2 regions of the Microbacterium sp. K2 genome follow, and region 1 is predicted to be linked to the other one. Evidence: predicted binding sites of a transcription regulator. Region 1 holds the regulator's gene; the other holds the start of a gene.

Region 1 (4,208 bases):
AAGGTGATCGCCTCGAAGGAATGGCGCACCAGAGACCCGGTGAAGTGGCCTCCGATGAGGTGGTGTTCGAAGCCCGCAGGCTCCCCCGTGTGCACGAGGTAGGGGCGACCCGAGATGTCGACGACCGCCTGGGCGAGAGCCTCATCGAGCGGCACGAGCGCATCGCCGTAGCGGGAGATCCCCGACTTGTCTCCGAGCGCCTCGCGGATGGCCTGACCGAGGACGATCGAGACGTCCTCGACTGTGTGGTGCGCGTCGATCTGCGTGTCGCCGGAGGCTCGCACGGTGAGGTCGGTGAGCGAGTGCTTCGCGAACGCAGTCAGCATGTGATCGAAGAACGGCACCGACGTGTCGATGCGGCTTGCACCGGTGCCGTCGAGGTTCAGCTCGAGCTCGACAGTGGACTCGGACGTGCTGCGCACACGTGTTGCGGTACGCGGGGTCTGGGCGGGGGTGCTCATGAAGCCGATCCTATCGAGGCGAGAGCATCGAGGAATGCGGTGGTCTCGGCCTCGGTGCCCGCGGTGACACGCAGGTGACCGGGGATTCCGACGTCGCGGATGAGGACGCCCTGATCGTAGAGCTGCTGCCAGACCTTTGCAGGTTCTGAGACACCGCCGAACAGCACGAAGTTCGACCACGACTCGTGAGGCGTGTAGCCGAGGGCCTCGAGCGTCGCGGAGATGCGGTCGCGCTGCTCGACGATCTCCTCGACCATGCCCAGCATCACGTCGGAGTTCCGCAGCGCGGCCACGGCCGCCGCCTGAGTGAGAGCGCTGAGGTGGTACGGCAGACGCACGAGCCTCAGGGCGTCGATGAACGCGGGATCCGCCGCAAGATAGCCCACGCGCGCACCCGCGAACGCGAACGCCTTGCTCATGGTGCGTGACACCGCGAGCCGCGGTCGTCCTTCGAGCAGGCTGAGGGCGGATGCCGCGTCTCGTGGCGCGAACTCCTGGTATGCCTCGTCTACGACCACGACTCCCGTCGATGCCTCGTAGACCGCCTCGACCACGTCGAGACCGAGCGGAGTGCCCGTCGGATTGTTCGGCGAGCACAGGAGGATGACGTCAGGGTCGACATCCCTGACCTGCGCTGCCGCCTCTTCCGGAGTGATCGTGTAATCGGGCTGCCTGGCGCCTGCGACCCACCGGGCTCCGGTCCCCTTCGAGATCAGCGGATACATCGAGTAGGTCGGGCTGAAGCTGAACGCCGTGCGGCCCGGCCCACCGAAAGCCTGGAGGATGTGCTGAAGCACCTCGTTCGAACCATTGCCCGCCCAGATCTGGCCGGCGTCGAGGCCGTGGCCGAGGTACTCGGCGAAGCCCTCGCGCAGAGTGGTGAACTCGCGATCCGGGTAACGGTTGACGTCTCGGAGCGCGACCGCGATGTCGTCGAGGATGTCGCTGGCCACGGCATCCGGAACCGGATGCGTGTTCTCGTTGACGTTCAGCGCGATCGGAAGCGGCGCTTGAGGTGCTCCGTACGGCGTGAGCCCTCGGAGGTCGTCGCGAAGCGGCAGGTCGTCAAGTGATGCAGTCACCCTTCCCATGGTAGGCCGCGTTCGCCTCACGGATGCCCGTGACGACCGAGTATGAAGACGAAAGCTCTCTTCACTGGGTCGACCAGTGAAGGCGAGGCTCACTCCGAGTACTGCGTCGGAATCGCGAGTTCCTGACCGATCTGCAGCTCCCCGCCACGGAGGAGGTTCAGGCGCGTGATGTCACCGATCACCTCACGCGGGTCGGCCCCGGGCGCGATGCCCTCGGCGATCGACCAGAGCGTGTCGCCGGGCATCACGGTTACGGTCGCGAACGACGCCGTGGTCGTCTGCTCCCCCGAGGCCATCGCACTGCCACCGCTGAGCGCTGCGAACGCGATCCCGGCAGCGAGGGGCACCGCCGCGACGGCGAGCACGACGCGTCGACCACGCGCCGTCAGCCGGAGCCGCGTCGCCGGACGAGCCGGAAGGACTGCTGCACTGCTGAAGGTGATGGTGCTCATGTCGTGCTCCTCTGCATCTACCGCGTGGGCGGTGAAGTTGGCGTAGCGTTCGCATCCGCGCCTCGGCCGGGAGCCGTGGATGCGAAGCTACGTACCGAAGGTATCTTCGAATTCGAATATCTGTCAAGCGTTCTTCGAAACAGAAGTGCGAGAATCGGCCGACACGCTCGAACAGATCTTCCACATCGGCGCGTTTCTCGGATACGGTTTCGATAGGAACACCCCACCACGGGCCTCCGACATTCGAACTGAGACGCCGGATCGCACACCTGAGGAGCACCATGAGCGACAACTCCGCCCCCGAGGCCGATGCCCCGCGCACTCGTCGCCGCAAGAGCCTGAGCCCCAAGCAGATGGCGATCCTCGAGGTCATCCAGACGTCGATCAGTCACTACGGCTACCCGCCGAGCATGCGTGAGATCGGCGACGCCGTCGGGCTCAAGTCGCTGTCCAGCGTGACCCACCAGCTAGGTCAGCTCGAGCTCAGCGGCTACCTGCGTCGCGATCCGGGCAAGACCCGCGCGATGGAGGTTCTCATCGACCTCCCCGGCACGAGCGGCGAGAACCCCGCCGACGTGGCGACGCCCGTCGGAGACGCCGCGCTGGTTCCCCTCGTCGGGCGCATCGCCGCCGGCGTTCCGATCACGGCCGACCAGCAGGTCGAAGAGATCTTCCCCCTCCCCCGTCAGCTCGTCGGCAAGGGCGACCTGTTCATGCTCAAGGTGTCGGGCGAGTCGATGATCGACGCCGCGATCTGCGACGGCGACTGGGTCGTCGTCCGTTCCCAGAGCAGCGCCGAGAACGGCGAGATCGTCGCCGCCATGCTCGACGGCGAGGCCACCGTCAAGGTGCTCCGGCGACGCGACGGCCACACGTGGCTGCTCCCCCGGAACTCCGCGTTCGAGCCGATCCTCGGCGACGAGGCTGTCGTTCTCGGGAAGATCGTCGCGGTGCTGCGCTCCGTCTGACTCTGCCGCGCGGGGCTCGTCAACCGCTCGCTCTCCGAGATCTGGGGCCCTCCCTCTCGACCACACCCCGTGTGACGCCGTGCGCCGGCGCACCATAGGCTCGAATCATGTCGTCGCCGTTCGGTACCTGGCCCTCCCCGTTCACTCCCGAGCGGATCGCCGCGTCGTCTCCGAGGATCGACGGCGCCGCCTTCGTGGGTGATGACATCTGGTGGGGCGAGTCGGTGCCTTCCGAGGGCGGGCGCCTGACCGTTCGCAGCTCCAGCGGCGCCGAGATCCTTCCCGCCCCCTGGAGCGCGCGGTCGCGGGTGCACGAGTACGGCGGCGGGTCGTGGACGGCGGATGCCGAGGGCACGCTGTTCTTCGTCGACGCCAAGGATCAGCGCGTGCATCGAATGCGGCGCGGGGACGACCCGGTGCCGCTCACCCCTGCAGGGCCGGCGCACGGCGGCCTGCGCCTGCAGAACGGTCGACTGTTCGCCGTGCGGGAGGACCTCTCGGTCGACCCTCACCAGCGTGGGATCGTCGAGATCCCGACGGACGGATCAGCCGCCGATGTGCCGGCGCTGGTGACGGTGATCGTGCAGGGCGAGTCGTTCTACGCGCATCCCGCGCTCTCTCCGGACGGGACTCGCACCGCATGGGTCGAGTGGTCGGGCGAACGCATGCCGTGGCAGCGCGCGTCTCTGGTGCTCTCCGACGGCACCCGGCGCACGGAGCTGCCCACACGGGCCGCCCTCCAGCCGGAGTGGACTGACGACGACGAGATCCTGTACTCGGATGACCTCTCGGGTCGCTGGGCACTGCACCGACAGCGCGTCGAGGGGCTCCGAGCGGTCAGCCCTGCAGAGCAGATCGACGACGCGGACGCCGACACGGGATACGGGCTGTGGGTGCTCGGCAACCACTGGTACCGACCGCTCGCCGACGGCCGCATCGTCGCGGTCCGCACGAACGGACGCGACGAGGTGGTCGTCATGGAACGGGACGGCAGCGCCCGCCTCATCCCCGTCCCCGCCGACGGCCATGTCAGCGTCGACGATGTCGCGGGCTCCCGGGTGCTGCTCTCCGGCAACAGCTCGTCGACAGCCCCCGGTGTCTGGTGCGTAGACGTCGACTCCGGCGAGATCGAGGTGGTCGCGGGAGCGACGCCGTCGGATCCCTCGTGGATGCCCCCGGCATCCGAGATCCTGGTCGACGGCGCGCACGGGCCTGTCCACGCCTTCGTCTATGAGC
Region 2 (4,208 bases), on a different contig from region 1:
CGCGTGACGTGCTGGCGACCGCCGAGCAGCTGCCCCAGGTCATGGCGAAGCTGCGAGGCGACGATGCGCCGCCGAAGCCGGCTGCTCCCACCGTGGCTGCGACCGCGGCCGGGGCGCCGCACGACCCGGTAGAAGCACAGTTCCAGGGCCTGCCCGTGGTCGAGGCTAATGACGACGGCGACGAAGACGCCTGGGGACTGACAGGACGAGACTGATGGCAATTCCACGGCAGCTTCCCAACGCGATCACCATCGCGCGCATCCCGCTCGCGGTGATCTTCTTCGTCCTGCTCCTGATGGGGGGAACGTACGGGCTCGATGACATCGTCATCCGATGGGTTGCGGCGATCCTCTTCGTCGTGGGCATCTCCACCGACTGGGTCGACGGCTACCTCGCACGTCGCCACGACATCGTCACGGACTTCGGCAAGCTGTGGGACCCGATCGCCGACAAGCTGCTCACGGGGGCGGGCTTCATCGGCCTGGCCGTGCTCGGTGAGCTCAACTGGTGGGTCGTGATCGTGATCCTGATCCGCGAGTGGGGTATCACGATCCACCGCCTCATGGTCGCGAAGGAGCACGTCGTGGCAGCCGCGTGGATGGGCAAGGTCAAGACTGCGGTTCAGGCCGTGGCTCTTTCCTGGGCGCTGCTCCCGCTGCACGTGGTGATCGGCCCCCAGCTGTGGGTGGTCGGGACCGCGATCCTGATGATCCTGGCGCTTATCCTCACGGTGGCGAGCGGGATCGACTACATCGTGGCGCAGGTGCGAGGGTCGCGGCAGCGGTCGTGACTTCCGCGTCGGAGGTGCTCGCCGTGCTGATCGAGCGTGGCTGGACTCTCGGCATCGCGGAGTCGCTGACGGGCGGTGCTCTCGCTGCTGAGTTCGTCTCGGTGCCAGGCGCATCGGAGTCGCTGCGGGGAGCGATCGTCGCCTACGCCACCCCGATCAAGCACACGCTGCTGGGGGTCGACGACGGGCTGCTCGATGCGCACGGGCCGGTGCACCCCGAGGTGGCGCTGCAGATGGCGGCCGGCGCGCGTCGCGCACTGCAGGTCTCCGGAATCCCCGCTGACGTCGGCGTCTCGACCACCGGGATCGCAGGACCGGACTCTCCCGATGGTCAGCCGGTTGGCACGGTGCACATCGCCGTCGTGACCCCGGATCACTTCGTGAGTGAGGCCTTCAGATTCGACGGCGATCGCGCACAGGTCCGCGCCCAGACGGTCGATGCGGCCGTTGCGATGCTCGTGCGGGTCCTCCGGGAATAGCCGATGCGTGCGTTCCGTTATGTCCTATGTGCTCACACCGAAAGCACAGCGTGCGAAGGTAGATTTTGTGAAGGTCGGTAGGACTAGACTGGCGGTCTCCTCGAGGGAGACCTCGAGAAGGCGATCTGGGAGGAGGTTCCGATGATTCTTGTACGACAGGAAATCGGCGATGTGCTGAGGGACTTCCGCCTGCAGAAGGGGCGTACGCTCCGGCAGGTTGCAAGCAAGGCATCTGTGGCACTCGGCTATCTCAGCGAGGTCGAGCGGGGCCAGAAGGAGGCATCGAGCGAGATTCTCGCGTCGGTTGCTGATGCTCTGGATGTTCCCATCTCGATCATCATGCGAGAGGTGGGCGACCGCATCTCCGTTCTCGAAGGCATCCAGGTCTTCCCGGACGTCGTGCCGGATGACCTCGTGGCTTCCGTCGAGCCAGAGCTTTCGCTCCACTGAGCTTCGGATCCTTTTCATCCTCTGATGCGTCGCAGTGAGTTCCTCCGCGCAGTCGACGCGGAATTCGGTGGTCGAGGTTCGTCTCTCATCAGCGACCTCATTCTGACGCAGCTCGCCGGCCGCACTGCCGACCAGGCGCTGGATGCCGGTGTCCCGCCGCGTGACATCTGGCTGGCGCTGTGCGCCGAGACCGATGTGCCGCAGGAGCGACGGTACGGCGCTGGGCGACTCGAGCCGCGCAGGCGATGATTCCCTGACGCGTTCGACGCGCGTTCGACTAACGACACGCCGTGACGGCGTGTCGTCGAATATGTGTTCGAAACGGGCGTAGTCTTCTGCACAAGTGGTTCGGAGACGGTGTTCTCCCTGTTTCGCGGAGCTGACGACGCAATGTCGGAGGTGCCTCGTACGGTGAACAGCAAGCCGAAGAGCCATACGCCTTGTCGGAGAGTTCCGCCCAGCCGGGAGGACCGCGACAGCCTACAGGCGGCACCACGCGAGCATAAGGAGCACGTCATGCCATCACCCGCTGACCGCGAGAAGTCCCTCGAGACAGCACTCGCCCAGATCGACCGTCAGTTCGGAAAGGGCTCGGTCATGAGACTGGGCAGTGACGAGCGCGCACCCGTCGCCGTCATTCCGACCGGCTCCATCGCTCTCGACGTCGCTCTCGGCGTCGGAGGCCTCCCGCGTGGACGAATCGTCGAGATCTACGGTCCCGAGTCCTCGGGTAAGACGACACTCACGCTGCACGCGATCGCGAACGCGCAGCGTGCCGGCGGAATCGCCGCCTTCATCGATGCCGAGCACGCGCTCGATCCCGACTACGCCGCGAAGCTCGGTGTCGACATCGACGCTCTTCTCGTCTCGCAGCCCGACACGGGTGAGCAGGCGCTCGAGATCGCGGACATGCTCGTCCGCTCCGGCGCGATCGATCTGATCGTCATCGACTCCGTCGCGGCTCTCGTGCCTCGGGCCGAGATCGAGGGTGAGATGGGCGACTCGCACGTGGGTCTGCAGGCTCGACTGATGTCGCAGGCACTGCGAAAGCTCACCGGTGGGCTCAACCAGACGAACACCACGATGATCTTCATCAACCAGCTGCGCGAGAAGATCGGCGTCTTCTTCGGATCGCCCGAGACCACCGCGGGTGGAAAGGCGCTGAAGTTCTACGCGTCGGTCCGCATGGACATCCGCCGCATCGAGACGTTGAAGGACGGCACCGATGCAGTCGGAAACCGCACCAGGGTCAAGGTGGTGAAGAACAAGATGGCACCGCCGTTCAAGCAGGCGGAGTTCGACATCCTTTATGGCGTCGGCATCTCGCGTGAGGGCAGCCTGATCGACTTCGGTGTCGAGCACGGCATCGTGAAGAAGTCCGGATCGTGGTACACCTACGACGGCGACCAGCTGGGCCAGGGCAAGGAGAACGCGAGAACGTTCCTGCTCAAGAACCCCGATGTCGCACTCGCCATCGAGACGCAGATCAAGCAGAAGCTCGGCATCGGCGGCGCCACTGAAGCGCCCGCAGACGAGCTCGCTGAGCGCCGCCCGGCATGAGAATGATGGTTCGCGGTTGCGGAGCAACCGGAGTGAACCATGAGTGATGGCGGGGGCGGGCCTGAGCAGATCGCCCCCATCATCCCTCTCTTCGGCCGTGACGACACACGTGAGAAGTCGGCCGGGAGGGAAGCTCCGGAGGCCAGCGGTGTCGCGACTCGTTCCGCAGCCGTCACCGGGGTGTGGAAGTCGACAGAGGGCGACTCGACCCGCAATTCGAATCCGGTCCCATCCCTCGACTCTCGTGGGCCCAGTGAACGCCATCCAGCACGCGGTGCAGCGGCTCGGTCCGCGCCGCGATTGCGCGCATTGCAGTCGCAGGAAGTCGGCTCAGGCGATGGCGTCGGCATCGACCCCTCTCGGTTGCGTGGCGACGCAGAGGAGCTCCTCGTCCGCAAGCTGCGGACTCGATCGCTCTCTCTGTCAGAGGCACGCATGGTGCTCGGGGGCTACGAGCAGAACGCCGAGCGCCTCGATGCGAGTGCGATCGACGACGTGATCGATGATTTCTGTCGACGGGGCTACCTCGACGACACACTTCTCGCCGGCCAGCTGGTGACGTCGGGAATCGAGCGCAAGGGGCAGGGCCGGGTCGCACTGTCGAGGGCGCTCTCGCAACGCGGCATTCCTCGCGACGTGATCGATGCAGCGCTCGACGACGTTCCCGACGATGACGCCGAGCGCGCACTCGAGTACGCGCGCTCGAAAGCACGAGCGATGTCTCGCCTCGACAGCGACACAGCGCTGCGACGTCTGGTCGGTCAGCTGTCTCGCCGTGGCTACAACGGCTCTATCGCGATGACGGCCGCGAAGACCGCCCTGACGGAGTCTTCTTTCGGCTCGTCATCCGGGGTTCGATTCGTCGACTCGGACTGACGCTGAGGCGAGAACGTCGAGCTCTCGCCTCAGCGGCAGTGTCGGAGAACCGC

Evidence for each region. The regulator LexA, encoded in region 1, represses DNA repair genes until DNA is damaged. The targets are predictions, from matches to a motif close to TCGAACANNTGTTCGA.
Region 2: a site for LexA is predicted at 2,024-2,039, ahead of recA (recombinase RecA). Genes of this name have one in related genera too.

Annotation. Positions count from the first base shown of each region.
Region 1 covers NZ_JBLWII010000007.1:218,492-222,699, reverse strand. The annotation lists gene hisB (imidazoleglycerol-phosphate dehydratase HisB) at 1-461, opposite strand, end outside; gene ACLKOY_RS17625 (histidinol-phosphate transaminase) at 458-1,552, opposite strand; gene ACLKOY_RS17620 (LysM peptidoglycan-binding domain-containing protein) at 1,642-2,004, opposite strand; gene lexA (transcriptional repressor LexA) at 2,286-2,972, shown strand; gene ACLKOY_RS17610 (prolyl oligopeptidase family serine peptidase) at 3,080-4,208, shown strand, end outside.
Region 2 covers NZ_JBLWII010000001.1:761,596-765,803, reverse strand. The annotation lists gene ACLKOY_RS03950 (DNA translocase FtsK) at 1-215, shown strand, start outside; gene pgsA (CDP-diacylglycerol--glycerol-3-phosphate 3-phosphatidyltransferase) at 215-790, shown strand; gene ACLKOY_RS03940 (CinA family protein) at 787-1,269, shown strand; gene ACLKOY_RS03935 (helix-turn-helix domain-containing protein) at 1,411-1,719, shown strand; gene ACLKOY_RS03930 (DUF3046 domain-containing protein) at 1,744-1,968, shown strand; gene recA (recombinase RecA) at 2,236-3,279, shown strand; gene ACLKOY_RS03920 (regulatory protein RecX) at 3,589-4,155, shown strand.